One region of the uncultured Zoogloea sp. genome, then DNA from elsewhere that is predicted to be linked to it. Evidence: predicted binding sites of a transcription regulator. Region 1 holds the regulator's gene; the other holds the start of a gene.

Region 1 (7,437 bases):
ACGAGCCGAGGATCTGCAGGCGGTCGGGGTGGATCAGGTTGAGGTGGCCGACCATGTCGGCGGGCCAGATGCGGTCTTCGGAGACCGAGATGCGGGTGTCGAGGCTGCCGCAGATGTGGCGCAGCCTCAGGCGGTCGAGGTTGTCGTCAAACAGCCGCGCTACTGTTGTCTGGCGCATCGCTGCCCCACTGGGCAAAGAGGGAGTGGGCCGCGAGGGCGTCCGGGGCGGTCAGGAGCTGATCGCGGAAGCTGCGATCGCTGAACATCTGGGCGAGTTCGGAAAGGAGCTGCAGGTGGTGTTCGTTGGCCTGTTCGGGCACCAGCAGCACGAACAGCATCGAAACGGGGCGGCCGTCCGGGGCGTCGAAGGGGACGGGTTCGGCGAGACGCATGAAGGCGCCCAGCGCGTCCTTGAGGCCCTTGATGCGTCCGTGGGGAATCGCGATGCCCTGCCCGAGACCGGTCGAGCCGAGCTTCTCGCGGGCAAACAGGCTGTCGAAGACGGTGCTCCGGGCGATGCCGTGATTGTTCTCGAACAGCAGGCCGGCCTGCTCGAAAGCACGCTTCTTGCTGCTCGCCTCGAGGCCGACGACCACATTGGCTGGAGGCAGAAGTTTGGCGATGAGGTTCATGGGCGGGACGCTCCTGTACGCGGTGGGACCGGGACAGGTTTCCGGGAACGAATCTGGAAAATCCGGGGGCGGGTGCCGCCGGGGCCGTTGTGTCAGTTGGGGCGCATTATAGCCACAACGGTCCCGGGGAGAAGGGGATTACTTGGGGCCGAAGATCAGGATTCGGCGAGGTGCTGCTTCAGGGAGTCATGGCCGTGATCGGAGGCCTTGTCCTTGTACTTCAGAACCTGGCGGTCGAGCTTGTCGGTCAGGGCGTCGATGGCGGCATACATGTCGGCATCCTCGCTCTCGACGTGGATGTCCTTGCCACGCACGTGAACGGTGACTTCGGCCTTCTGACGCAGCTTTTCCACCGAGAGGATCACGCCGACGCTGGTGACGTTGTCGAAATGACGGATCACGCGATCGAGCTTGGAGGTGACGTATTCGCGGATGGCCGGCGTAACTTCGACGTGATGCCCCGTGATGTTGAGGTTCATGGTTCTTACCTTTCTGTCAGATGGTTTTGCGCAGACTGACCGGCGGGATATCGAGGGACTCGCGACACTTTGCGATGGTCCTGCGTGCCACGACGATACCCTGCTGGCCCAACAACTCGGCAATCTTGGCGTCGGACAAGGGTTTCTTCTTGTCTTCCGCGGCTACCAGCTGGCGAATCAGCGCCCGAATCGCCGTCGAGGAAGCCGCCCCACCGGTGTCGGTGGCGACGTGACTGCCGAAAAAATGTTTGAACTCGAAAATGCCTCTTGGTGTGGCCATGTACTTCTGGGTGGTCACCCGCGAGACGGTGGACTCGTGCAATTCCAACTGTTCGGCGATTTCACGCAGTGTCAGAGGGCGCATCGCCACATCGCCATAATCGAAGAACTGACGCTGCCGGTCAACGATCGCTTGCGACACACGCTGGATGGTGTCGAAGCGCTGCTGAACGTTCTTGATGAGCCAGCGGGCTTCCTGCAGGTGATTGGACAGGGAGCCACTGGCGCCGCGGTTGTCCCGCAGGATCTGGGCATAAAGCTGGTTGATGCGCAGCTTGGGCATCGCATCCGGGTTGAGGTTAACAACCCAGGTGTTGCGGACCTTGCGGACGATGACATCCGGAACCACGTAGCGGATGTCGGACTGGGCGAAGCGGGCGCCGGGCCGGGGGTTGAGGTCGAGGATCAGGGCGTGGGCTTCGCGCAGCTCGTCGTCGGTGCAGCGCAGGGCGCGCTTGAGCTTGAGGTAGTCGCGGGCGGCGAGGAGTTCGAGGTGTTCGGCGACGATGGCCAGCGCCAGCTCGCGTTCGCGGCTGGGCGGCAGGGCGCGCAGCTGCAGGCCGAGGCATTCGCCGATGTCGGCAGCGCCGATCCCGCAGGGGTCGAGGCTCTGGATGTGGCGCAGGGCGATCGTGAGGTCGTCCAGATCCACTTCGAGCTCGGGCGGGAGTAGCGGAAGGAGGTCTTCGAGGGCCTGGCTGAGGTAGCCGTCGTCGTCGAGGGCCTCGATCATGAAGCGGGTGAGGGCGCGATCCCGGTCGGACAGCTGGGTGAGGGCGATCTGGGCGTCCAGGTGGTCGCGCAGGGTGGTGACCGTGGCCTGGAGATCCTGGAAATCGTTGTCGTCATCATCGTCCCGCGAGCCGCTGCCGGAGCCCTGCCAGTCGCCGCCTTCGGCGAAGTCGAACTCCCGGTCGGTGTCGCGCTCGCGCTGGTCGGATTCGCGGGCCTGCTCCTGCTCGCGCTCATGGGCGGCCTCGCTGCCGGCGGGGGCGGCCGGGCCGGGGGCTTCGAGACGGCTGGAGCCGAGGTTCGATTCCGGCTCGTCCCGCTCGATCATCGGGTTCTCGAGGAGGATCTTCTCGATCTCCTGGTTGAGCTCGAGGGTCGATAGCTGCAGCAGCTTGATGGACTGCTGTAGCTGCGGGGTGAGCGCGAGATGTTGGGAGAGTTTGAGCTGGAGGCTGGGCTTCATGACAACAATGATGCCTTAAAGCCGGAAGTGCTCGCCGAGGTAAACCTGACGGACCTGTTCATTCCGGACGATGTCTTCCGGGCGGCCGCTGGCCAGCACTTCCCCGGCATTGATGATGAAGGCGCGGTCGCAGATGCCGAGGGTTTCGCGGACGTTGTGGTCGGTGATGAGGACGCCGATGCCCTTTTCCTTGAGGAAGCGGATGATCTTCTGGATGTCGATCACGGCGATCGGGTCGACGCCAGCGAAGGGCTCGTCGAGGAGGATCAGCCGCGGGTCGGAGGCGAGGGCGCGGGCGATCTCGCAGCGCCGGCGCTCGCCGCCGGAGAGGGAGATCGCGGTGTTGTCGCGCAGGTGTTCGATGCCCAGCTCGCCGAGGAGCTGTTCGAGGCGTTCGGCCATTTCGGCCTTGCTGAGCTTCTGCAGTTCGAGCACGGCCTGAATGTTCTCGGCCACGGTGAGCTTGCGGAAGACGCTCATCTCCTGGGGCAGGTAGGACAGGCCGAGGCGGGCGCGCTGGTGGATCGGGCGATGGGTCAGCACCTGGTCGTCGAGGGTGATCTCGCCGCCATCGGCGACCACCAGGCCGACGATCATGTAGAAGCAGGTCGTCTTGCCGGCGCCGTTGGGGCCGAGCAGGCCGACCACTTCGCCACTGCCGACGTCGAAGGAGACGTCGTGGACGACGGTGCGGGCCTTGTACTTCTTGCGCAGGTTGCTGACTTTAAGCAGGCTCATCGCCGGGGTGTTCTTTCAGGACTCTACGAATGATTTCGGTCGAGAAGCCGCGACCTTGAAGAAAACGCGCCTGGCGCGCCCATTCTCGCGCGTCTGCCGGTGCTGCGGCGAACTTTCGGCGATGGATGTCGCAGGCGCGTTCGAATTCACTTTCCGGACAGTTGTCGGCAATGGCCAGGCCGATCTGCTCGGCGTCGACGCCGCGCCGGGCGAGCTCGCTCTTGAGCCGGGAGGCGCCGAAGCGGGCCGCCTTGGCGCGCACGTAGGCATCGGCGAAGCGGGCGTCGGAGAGGAGGCCAAGCTCGACCAGACGGTCGAGTTCGGCGCTCACCTCTTCCTCGCTGCCGAGGGTGCCCAGCTTGCGGGCGAGCTCGGCGCGGGAATGCTCCCGCTGGGCCAGGCAGCGCAGGGCCCGCTCATGCAGACTGGTGGCCATGGACGACGGTGTTTCCTGCCGGAGACGTTCAGGCTGCCGCGGCGGGGGCGGCGGGCGTGATCACGGCCATCTCAGGCAGCCCGACGGCGACGCGGATCTTGTTTTCGATCTCGCGGGCGATGTGCGGGTTGCTCTTGAGGAATTCGCGGGCGTTGTCCTTGCCCTGGCCGATCTTCTCGCCGTTGTAGGCGTACCAGGCGCCGGACTTGTCCACGAACTTGTGCTGGACGCCCAGGTCGATGATCTCGCCCTCGCGGGAGGTGCCTTCGCCGTACAGGATGTCGAACAGGGTTTCGCGGAACGGGGGCGCGACCTTGTTCTTGACGACCTTGACCTTGGTTTCGGAGCCGATCACCTCGTCGTTCTTCTTGATGGTGCCGATGCGGCGGATGTCCATCCGCACCGAGGCGTAGAACTTGAGGGCGTTGCCGCCGGTGGTGGTCTCGGGGCTGCCGAACATCACGCCGATCTTCATCCGGATCTGGTTGATGAAGATGACCAGGGTGTTGGTGCGCTTGATGTTGGCGGTGAGCTTGCGCAGGGCCTGGGACATCAGGCGGGCCTGCAGGCCGGGGAGCTGATCGCCCATCTCGCCTTCGATTTCGGCCTTCGGGGTGAGGGCTGCGACGGAGTCGATCACGACCACGTCAACGCCACCGGAGCGCACCAGCATGTCGGCGATCTCGAGGGCCTGTTCGCCGGTGTCGGGCTGGGAGATCAGGAGGTCGCCGATATTGACCCCGAGCTTCTGGGCGTAGGTGACGTCCAGCGCGTGTTCGGCGTCGATGAAGGCGGCGGTGCCGCCGAGCTTCTGCATTTCGGAGACGACCTGGAGGGTGAGGGTCGTCTTGCCGGACGATTCGGGACCGTAGATTTCCACGACCCGGCCGCGGGGCAGACCGCCGATGCCGAGGGCGATGTCGAGGCCCAGGGAGCCGGTGGAGACGGTCTGGATGTCGCTTTCGACTTCGCCGTCGCCCAGGCGCATGATCGAGCCCTTGCCGAACTGCTTTTCGATCTGGGAAAGCGCGGCGGCGAGGGCCTTGGCCTTGTTGTCATCCATCTGTCGTGATCCTTGTAAAAAGGGTTTTGGAGATTATGGCACAGAGTTTGCGTGCGGGTGATCGCGCGTCGTCACGAGAGGTATCGGAGCGAAGAAAGTCGCGCAGACTGGTATTTTATACAGTTGCAGCGGAACGTCTACCGGATTTGCCAAGACCTTGATGCGGATGGGATTTCAGGCGTAGCGGCGGATGAGTTCGGTGAGGGCGAACACCACTGCCTGGCGGCGGACGGCCTCCCGGTCGCCGTCGAAGCGGCAGGTGGCGGTCTGGGGGGATTCGCCGGTCCGGCCCCAGCCGAAGCACACGGTGCCGACGGGTTTGTCGGCTGATCCGCCCCCCGGGCCGGCGATGCCGGAGATCGACAGGGCGAGGTCGGCCTCGGCCCGTTCGAGGGTGCCGCGGACCATCGCCGCGGTGGTCGGCTCGCTGACCGCGCCGTGGCGGGCGAGGGTCATTGGCGAGACGCCGAGCAGCGCGCACTTGGCGTCGTTGGAGTAGGTGATGAAGCCGCAGTCGAACCAGCCGGAGCTGCCGGCGGTGACGGTGACGACCTCGGCGACCCAGCCGCCGGTGCACGATTCGGCGGTGGCGAGGCGCCAGCTGCGGGCGGCGAGGTGGTCGCCGACGAGGCGGGAGAGGGTTTCGAGCTGGGCGTCCATTAACCGAGGAACCTCACGAGCAGGGCCAGCGCGAGCAGGGTGTAGCCGGCGGCGATGAGATCATCGAGCATCACGCCGAAGCCGCCGCGGGTGCGGTCATCCACCCAGCGGATGGGCTGCGGCTTGACGATGTCGAAGAAGCGGAACAGCACGAAGGCGGTGAGCTGCCAGCCGAGGCCTTCGGGGGTGAGCCACAGGACCAGCCAGATGGCGACGATCTCGTCCCACACGATGCTGCCGTGGTCGGCGACGCCGAGGGCGCGGCCGGTGCGTTCGCAGGCGAGGATGCCAAACAGGATGCAGGCCACCAGCAGCCCGGCGAACAGGCCGTCGGTGAGCGGCGCGCGCACAAGGGGAAACAGCAGCCAGCCGGTCAGGGTGCCAGCGGTGCCGGGGCCCTTGGGCCACAGGCCGGAGCCGAAGCCAAGGGCGACGAAGTGGGCCGGATCGGACAGCAGGAAACGGACGTTGGGCTTCATGCGCCGTTGCCGAAGTGGTCGTAGCCTCGGGCGGCGAGCTCGCGCAGGGTGCCGCTGGTGTCGCGCAGATGCAGGCCACCGGTGGCTGGGGTGATGCTGCCGATGCGGTGCAGGGGCAGGGCCAGCCGGGCGGAAAGGTCGGCCAGGGCGGCGCGCTGGGTGGGCGGAGCGGTGAACAGCAGCTCGTAGTCGTCGCCGCCGCCGGTGCAAGCGGCGAAGGCCCGGGCGGGATCGCCGCAGGCGGCCACGAGGGGCGCGAGGGGCAGGTTGGCTTCGTCGATCACCGCGCCGACCGCGGAGCTTTCGAGGATGTGGTCGAGATCGCCCAGCAGGCCGTCGGAGACATCGAGCATGGCGCTGGCGATGCCGCGCAGGCCGAGGCCGAGGGCGACCCGCGGCTGAGGCCGGTGCAGGGCGGCGAGGCAGTCGTCGCGGTAGGTGTCGGCGAGGTGGGTGTCGCCGCGCAGGTGGGCCAGGCCCAGGGCCGCGCGCCCCGGGGCGCCGGACACCCACAGGTCGTCACCGGGCCGGGCGCCGCTGCGGGTGATGGCGGTGCCGGTGGGCACTTCGCCGAAGATCGTCGGGCACAGGTTGAGCGGGCCGCGGGTGGTGTCGCCGCCGATGGCGTCGATGTCGAAGGCTTCGCAGCAGGCGAAGAAGCCGCCCGCGAAGGCTTCGATCCAGGCTTCGTCGGCGCCGGGCAGGCTGGCCGCCAGCACTACCCAGCGGGGCTGGGCGCCCATGGCGGCGAGGTCGGAGACGTTGACCGCGAGGGTCTTCCAGCCGAGATCGGTGGGGTCGGTGTCGGGGAAGAAATGCGTTCCGGCCACCAACATGTCGGTGGAGATGGCCAGCTGCATGCCGGGGGCCGGGCGGATCAGCGCCGCGTCGTCGCCCACCGCCAGATCGGTGTGGCGGGCGGGACGGGTGAAGTGCCGGCGGATCAGGGCGAACTCGGACGGCATCGCGCGGGATGGTTCCGGCAGCTGGCGGGTCAGGCCGGCTTGTTGCCGCGGGCGGCCTGGCGCTCGCGGGCGTTGGCTTCGACCTCGTCGGCGCGCAGGCGGGCGGCGAGCTTGTCGAGCACGCCGTTCACGAACTTGTGGCCGTCGGTGCCGCCGAAGCCCTTGGCCAGCTCGATGGCCTCGTTGATGATGACCCGGTAGGGGGTTTCGGGGCGGTGGGCGAGCTCGAAGGTGGACATCAGCAGGATGCCGCGCTCGACCGGCGACAGCTCATTGAGCGGGCGCTCGATGTAGTTTGCGAAGCCGACCTGGAGTTCGGGCGCGTTGGTGATGGTGCCGCGCAGAAGGCCGACGAAGAGCTCGCGGTCACATTTGTCGAAGCCGGCGACTTCGGCCAGCTGGGATTCGATGGAGGTGACGGGCGACTGGTTGAGCAGCCACTGGTAAACGCCCTGCAGGGCGAACTCGCGGGCGCGGCGGCGGGGGGATTTGTTGGCGGGGCTCATGCCAG
Region 2 (7,437 bases), on a different contig from region 1:
CAAGCTCGGCTCCGGCATCGCGGTGGCCTTTGTGGCGACCATCTACGGCGTCGGCTCGGCCAACCTGATCTTCCTGCCTGTCTCGAAGAAGCTGCTCGGCGTGATCGGCACCCTCACCTCAATGCGCGAGATGCTGGTGGATGGCCTGGTCGGCATTGCCAACGGCGACAACCCGCGCATCATCGAGAGCCGCCTCAAGGGCTACGCGGGGTAGGCCATGGCGCGGCGCCGCAAGCACGAGGACGAGCACGAGAACCACGAGCGCTGGCTCGTCTCCTACGCCGACTTCATCACCCTGCTGTTTGCCTTCTTCGTGGTGATGTATTCGCTCTCGTCCATCAACGAGGGCAAGTACCGGATCATGTCCGATTCGGTGGTGAACGCCTTCCGCAAGCTCGGCGTGCAGTCCAACAACGCCCAGATGTCGTCCGCCCCGATTCCGTCGATCCGCCCAAGCAGTCCGCCGCCCAGCCCCGAAGTGGAAGAGGCGCGCAAGGCCAAGGCCGAGCGGGTCAAGAACATGGCCGAGGAGATCCGCAAGGTGCTCGCCCCACTGGTGGCCGATGGCCAGGTGCGGGTGACCGAGGGCGCCTTCGGCATCACCGTCGAGATCAACGCCAGCGTGCTGTTCAACCCCGGCGAGGCCCAGCTCGGTCGCGATGCCGTCACGGCCCTGCGGGCGGTGGGGCAGGTGGTGGCGCCGGCTGAGTTTCCGATCACCGTCGAAGGTCACACCGATACGATTCCCATCGCCACCGCGGCTTTCCCCTCCAACTGGGAGCTCTCGGCCGTGCGGGCGTCGAGCGTGGTGCGACTGTTTGTGGAAAGCGGCGTACGGCCAGCGCGGCTGACGGCTGCCGGATACGGCGACCAGCGTCCGGTGGCCGACAACCTCACGCCCGAGGGGCGGGCCCGCAACCGGCGGGTGACGATCCTGATCGAATCGCGGGTGGTCGAGCCTGAGGTGCAGCCGAAGGTGAGGGCGTCCGGCATCGCCGATTCGATCCTGCCATCCGATGCGGCACCGCCGGTGCCGGTTGCGCCCGAGGCCGAAGCAAAGCCCCAGCCGGCGCAGTAGGGCTAGGCTCCGCGTCTTGCCGCGCCTGGACGCAACAACGCCGGGCGGCGATCAAACCCGAGGCTGGATGAAATTGCTGAAGACGATCCGCCGGGCGGATCAGACCGAACCGAAGTGGCGGCTGCCGGCAGTGGGGCGGGACTGACCGTCCGGGCCGTAGATCTGCGGGTGTTCCGCGGCGGCGAGGAGGGTCGTGAGGGCCTGCTGGTTGTTCTGCAGGCGCTGGGTGATCAGCTGGCCATTGACCCGGTTGCGTTCCTTGGCTTCTTCGGCCAGGGCAACCACGTCTTCCCAGGCAGTGAGGGCCTCGGGATTGCTGGCGAGCACGATGCGGATGTTCTCGTTCGTGACCTTCGCGCCGAGGCGGGCAAACATCACCACCCGGTCGTCGGACAGGCGCTGGAGGGCGCGGTAGAGCGCGGTCTTTTCTTCGGCAAGCAGAGCGAGTGCGTCAATCTGGCTGTGCACCAGCAAGGCCTCTTCCCGCTCAAGCAGGGCGACGAAGCCGCGCATGCCGCGGCGCTCGTCCTGGATGAGCTGGGCAAGGCGAGCGTGGAAGCCGGGATCGACGGCCATGCCCGCTTACGCCTTGGCGGTTTGTGCGTTCAGCATCTGACGCACGCTGTCGATGAGGCCGTCGGCCACCTTTTCGGTGTCCACCTTGAAGCGCCCTTCGCTCATCGCCTGTTTGATCTCGTCCACCTTCGCGCTATCCACCACGGGGGTGTTGGCGATGGTTTCTTCCATCTGCTGCAGGCGTGCAGAGAGGGACGACAGTTCGACCCGTTCGCCACCCGCGGAATCCTGAGTCTTCGGTGATTCCTTGGCAGCACGTGCGCGGCCTTCGCCGGACGGCAGATTGCTGGTCGCTTTGACAGAGTTATCGATCTTCACGGCATTGCCCTTTCATCCATAAGTCGACTGGGTATACGACTCGTGGAGATGAAACTTTAACCCATTGGAGTCCTTCGGGATGGGTGCGGTTTCATGGCAGCGTGATTTCGACTACGCCTCCGCTGCGGGCGATGCCCCGCACGACCTGCCCGTTCGACAGGCGCACCTGGGCGGCCTGGCCGTTGGCGGCCGAACTGAGGGCCACGCCGTCGTTGGCCACCTGGAATCCGGCACCGCCGGAGACGACCTTGACCGGCTGGCCCTGCATTACCGCCGGCTGCTGGCGCAGGTGGCTGGCGGTCAGCGGACGCCCCGCGCCGAGGCTGATCCGCGCCGCCTGGCCGATGGCCTGGGTCGGGTCGGTGATCACGTCGGCGGCCATCGCGGTGAGTTCGCCCGATTCGACGCGCAGGTCGCCCGGGCTGACGATCTGGCCGGCAGCCAGCGGCCCGTTGGTGACCACGTAAGGGCCCTTCACGCGCACGTCGGCCGGCACCCACGCCGACCAGCTCACTGGCGCCAGACAGCGCACGCCCACCGAGATCCGCCCCCAGGCCCGGCCGTTGGGCGGCAGGAAGGCTTCGAGCTGCAGGCAGGGCGCAAGCTGGTTGTCGGCGCTGAACTCGCCCACCTGAATGCTCACCTCGCCCGACAGGCTGCGGGTCTGCGTGGCCAGGAAGCGGCCCACCTCGGCGCGCACCGGCGCGGCGTCCTGGCGGGCGAAGGCCGGCGTGGCGAGGCAGAGCAGCACGAGGAGGAGGGGAATCAGGCGGGTCACGGCGCGGGCGTGGAGAAAGTCGATGGCGCCATTGGAACATGTGGGCGCCTGCTCCGGCGGCAGAAACAGAGACGCTTTCCCGGCCTTATTCGGGCAGGCCGGCAGGTGTGCCGGCGGGGCGGCAGGTGCCGGCAAACTTTGCCGCTGCGGCAGGGGCAGGGAGGCAAAACCCGGAGCCAGGGATGGGAATTGGGGCGCGAATTGCCGCCTGTTCGGCCCATCGACGGGGCCGGGCGGCTCATAAGATGACTGGCACGGAAGCTGCAAAGGTGTAGCTGCCAGCCAGTCTGCAAAAACTTACGGCGGACACGGCGACAAACTTGAGGACTTGGCAGAGATGACGAACCGACTGGACGAAACGCTGCGCTTCCACCAGACCGCACTGAACGCCCGTGCTTACCGCCAGCAGGTGATCGCCTCCAACATCGCCAACGCCGACACGCCCAACTTCAAGGCCCGTGACGTGGATTTCCGCGAAGCCCTGGCGGGTGCCCTCGGCGGCGCGACCAGCGGCCTGCCCCTCAAGACCACCGCCAAGCGCCATATCGCCGGCGGCGCCGCCAGCCCGCTGGAAGCCAGCCTCAAGTACCGCACCGAAGAGCAGGGCGCGGTGGATGGCAACACGGTCAATATGGACACCGAACGCGCCGCCTTTGCCGAGAACTCGGTGCAGTACCAGGCCAGCGTGACCTTCATCAACGGCCTGCTGCGCTCCATGCAGATGGCCGTCCAGGGCCAGTAAGGAGATCGCCATGAGCATGCTCAACGTCTTCCAGGTGGCCGGTTCGGCGCTCCATGCCCAGTCGATGCGCCTCAACACCACCGCCAGCAACCTGGCCAACGCCGACAGCGTGGTGGGTGCCGACGGCCAGCCCTACAAGGCCAAGCAGGTGGTTTTTGCCGCCACCCCGATGCCCGGTGCCGGCGTGGCCGCCCAGGGCGTGCGGGTGACCCAGGTGGTCGAGAGCGCCGCCCCGATGCGCATGGTGTACGACCCGAAGAACCCCGCCGCCAATCCCGAGGGCTACGTGACGATGCCCAACGTGAATGTGGTCGAGGAGATGACCAACATGATCTCCGCGTCCCGCGCCTATCAGACCAACGCCGACATGATGGGCACGGCCAAGAGCCTGATGGAAAAGACCCTCGCCATCGGCCAGTAACCAGACACCGAAAGCTGAACAATCATGAGCACCGTCAATTCCACCGGTTCCACGACATCCGCCGACGTCATCGCCGCGCTGCAGAAGGGTTCCAGCTCATCCGCGTCCAAGACCGACGCAGCCCAGAGCCGCTTCCTCAAGCTGCTCACCGAGCAGCTCAAGAACCAGGACCCGCTCAACCCCGTCGACAACGCCCAGATGACCTCGCAGATGGCCCAGATCGAGACCGTCAATGGTCTCGACAAGCTCAACACCACCCTCGCCTCGATGCTCCAGAACAGCCAGTCGGGCGAGGTGCTGCAGGCCGCGGCGCTGGTCGGCAAGGGCGTGATGGTAGCCGGCAACAACCTCAGCCTCACCAGCGGCAGCAAGACCTACGGCGGCTTCGAGCTCGACAGCGCGGCCGACAAGGTGACGGTCACGATCAAGGATGCCAACGGCCTCGAAGTACGCAAGCTCGAGCTTGGCGACGCGGACGCCGGCGTGCACAACTTTGCGTGGGATGGCCTCTCCACCAATGGCGCCCAGGCTGCCAGCGGCAACTACACCATCAGCGTGGCCGCGACCCGGGGTGACACCACCCTGAAGCCCGTCGTGCTCCAGATCTCCACGGTGAACAGCGTCCTGCGTACCAGCAGCGGCAGCGTGTCCCTCGACGTGGGCAGCGGTCTGGTGAGCCTCGCCGACATCAAGCAGATTCTCTAAGCGGAGACAGAAAATGGCATTCCAGCAAGGTTTGAGCGGTCTTTCCATCGCTTCCAAGGCCCTCGACGCCATCAGCAACAACGTGTCCAACTCGGGCACCGTCGGCTTCAAGGAAGCCTCGGCCCAGTTTGCGGACGTCTTCGCTGCGTCGCTGTCGGCCGGCAGCGCCACCCAGGTGGGTATCGGCGCGTCGGTGAACAAGGTGTCCCAGCAATTCACCCAGGGCAACATCTCCACCAGCAGCAACACGCTCGATCTGGCGGTCAATGGCGCCGGCTTCTTCCGGATGAGCGACGCGGGCACGATCACCTACAGCCGCAATGGTCAGTTTCACGTGGACAAGGAAGGCTACGTGGTCAACTCCAGCGGCCTGCGCCTCACCGGCAACACCTACGACGCCAAGGGCCTCCCCTCCGGTGTGGGCGGCGATATCCAGCTGAGCTTCGGCGATGCCGATCCGAAAGCCACCACCGACGCGGGCTACACCGTCAATCTGGATTCCCGCTCTGCGTCGCCCAAGTCCCTGACCCAGGCGCTCCTGAAGGGCACGAGCACGCCCGTCTCGTCGTCCGCGCCGCTGAGCTTCACCGCCGCCAACAACGACCTGACGATCACCGTCGACGGCGAGACCACCGCCACGGCCAAGATCGCCGCCAGCACCTACACCGACACCAGCTCGCTGGTCGCCGCAATCCAGACCGCCATCGACCAGACCACCCTCAAGGGCCGGGTCACCGCGTCCAGCGACAGCAGCGGCATCATCACCCTCAACTCGACCCACGGCGGCCGACTCTCCAGCCTGGACGTGAGCGGCAACGCCGCCATGCAGCTGAACCTCGCGCCGACCGCGACCGCCATCATGTCGGTGAGCGGCAGCAACGCCACCTACGCCAGCCTCACGGGCACGGTCGTCCCTGCTTATCCGCTCACCATTCCGGCGTCGGTCATGAACATCGCGGTCGATGGTGGTTCGGCGGTTGCCGTCTCCGTGCCGGCCGGCACCTACGCCACGGCGGCCGTTCTGGCCACCGCGCTGCAGGCTGCGGTGGATGCAACCGGCGCGGGCTCCTCCGGCCTCCGGGGCAAGGTCGTCGTCGGCACCAACCCCTCCGACTCCATCACCTTCAGCTCGGCCACGGCCGGCGGCACGTCCAAGATCGTCGTGTCCGACGGCTCCGGCACGCTCGCCGGCACCACCCTCGGCATCCCCACCTTTGCCGCCACCGCCAACACCGGTGGCTTCAGCATCACCGACCCGGCCAGCTACACCAGCACCACGTCCCAGACGGTGTACGACTCCCTGGGCAACCCGCACACCCAGTCGCTTTACTTCGTGAAGACGGCCCAGGCCAACAAGTGGGATGTCTACACCAGCCTGGATGGCGGCTTCCCGCCCGAGATCGACCCGGCCACCGGCCTGCACAGCCCCACCACCGTCAGCTTCGACTCCAACGGTGGCCTGCTCACGCCCAAGACGATTTCCACCTCCTACACCGTGACCACCGGCGCGACCAAGGCGCTCACCGTCACCGTCGATCTGACCAACTCCACCCAGTTCGGCAACAGCTTCGGCGTCGCCAAGCTGAGCCAGAACGGCTACAAGCCGGGCTCCCTGTCGGGCCTCACCGTCGAATCCGACGGCACCATCCTCGGCAACTTCAGCAACGGCCAGTCCCGAACGATGGGCCAGGTGCTGCTGACCAACTTCCGCAACCCCAACGGCCTGGTGTCGGTGGGTGGCAACCAGTGGCAATGGACGCCGGAAGCCGGTGCGGTCGACGGCGCCGGTGCGGCGCCGGGCACCGGCACCCTGGGCGTGCTCCAGTCCGCTGCTATCGAAGAGTCCAATGTGGATCTTACCTCCGAGCTGGTCAACATGATCACCCAGCAGCGCGCCTATCAGGCCAACGCCCAGTCCATCAAGACCCAGGACCAGGTGCTGCAGACCCTGGTGAACCTGCGCTGATTAACCCGGGGAGCCCGCCATGGACCGCCTGATCTACACCGCAATGACCGGCGCCTCCGCCACCATGGGGCAGGAGGCGGCCGTCGCCCACAACCTGGCCAACGCCACCAGCACCGGCTTCAAGACCGAGCTCCACAAGCTGCGCGCGGTACAGGTGCAGAACGCCCCGATGCCCACCCGTGCCTTCGTGGCCGACGCCAGCGTCGCCGACGACTTCACCCCCGGCCCGCTCCAGCACACCAACCGCAACCTGGACATGGCGATCCAGGGCAAGGGCTGGTTTGCGGTGCAGATGCCCGACGGCACCGAGGGCTACACCCGCAACGGCAACTTCGAAGTGAGCGCCAACGGCATCCTGCAGACCCGCGGCGGCCTGCCGGTGCTGGGCTCCGGTGGCCCGATCACCGTGCCCCCCGACGTCGAAGTGGCGATCGGCTCCGACGGCACCATCTCCACGGTGCCGCGCACCGGTGCCCGCAACAGCACCAGCGCGGTGGACCAGCTCAAGCTCGTCAATCCGCCGGAGGTCGATCTCAAGCGCGGCGGCGACGGCTTTTTCCGCACCGCCAACGGCGCCGCCGCCCCGGCCGACCCGGCCGTGCGCGTCGCCTCGGGCTATCTCGAAGGCAGCAACGTCAATGTGGTCGAGCAGATGGTTTCGATGATCTCCCTGGCCCGCCAGTACGAGATGCAGACCAAGATGCTGTCCACCGCCCAGGAAATGGACCGCTCCGCCGGTCAGCTCGTCGCCAAGAGCTGACCGGCCCGCGCCGGCTGAGCCATCCTTCCATCCCAGCGCCTGCCGGATCACCGGCAGGCGTTTTCATTTCGGCGGCGCTGCCGCCCCCCGGCA

The links. The regulator sigma-54, encoded in region 1, starts transcription at its own class of promoters, with help from an activator protein. The targets are predictions, from matches to a motif close to TGGCACGCTTNCTGCTNA.
Region 2: a site for sigma-54 is predicted at 3,001-3,018, ahead of flgB (flagellar basal body rod protein FlgB). Genes of this name have one in related genera too.

The regions. Positions count from the first base shown of each region.
Region 1 covers NZ_CALAYQ010000024.1:28,512-35,948, forward strand. Annotated here, with positions in the region: gene hprK (HPr(Ser) kinase/phosphatase) at 1-178, opposite strand, end outside; gene ptsN (PTS IIA-like nitrogen regulatory protein PtsN) at 147-632, opposite strand; gene raiA (ribosome-associated translation inhibitor RaiA) at 788-1,111, opposite strand; gene Q0672_RS02380 (RNA polymerase factor sigma-54) at 1,128-2,585, opposite strand; gene lptB (LPS export ABC transporter ATP-binding protein) at 2,601-3,323, opposite strand; gene recX (recombination regulator RecX) at 3,310-3,759, opposite strand; gene recA (recombinase RecA) at 3,788-4,822, opposite strand; gene Q0672_RS02400 (CinA family protein) at 4,997-5,482, opposite strand; gene Q0672_RS02405 (phosphatidylglycerophosphatase A) at 5,482-5,961, opposite strand; gene thiL (thiamine-phosphate kinase) at 5,958-6,926, opposite strand; gene nusB (transcription antitermination factor NusB) at 6,956-7,432, opposite strand; gene ribH (6,7-dimethyl-8-ribityllumazine synthase) at 7,429-7,437, opposite strand, start outside.
Region 2 covers NZ_CALAYQ010000070.1:2,416-9,852, forward strand. Annotated here, with positions in the region: gene Q0672_RS08870 (flagellar motor protein) at 1-214, shown strand, start outside; gene motD (flagellar motor protein MotD) at 218-1,078, shown strand; gene Q0672_RS08880 (flagella synthesis protein FlgN) at 1,178-1,654, opposite strand; gene flgM (flagellar biosynthesis anti-sigma factor FlgM) at 1,661-1,972, opposite strand; gene flgA (flagellar basal body P-ring formation chaperone FlgA) at 2,064-2,750, opposite strand; gene flgB (flagellar basal body rod protein FlgB) at 3,088-3,492, shown strand; gene flgC (flagellar basal body rod protein FlgC) at 3,503-3,913, shown strand; gene Q0672_RS08905 (flagellar hook assembly protein FlgD) at 3,938-4,618, shown strand; gene Q0672_RS08910 (flagellar hook protein FlgE) at 4,632-6,584, shown strand; gene flgF (flagellar basal-body rod protein FlgF) at 6,604-7,344, shown strand.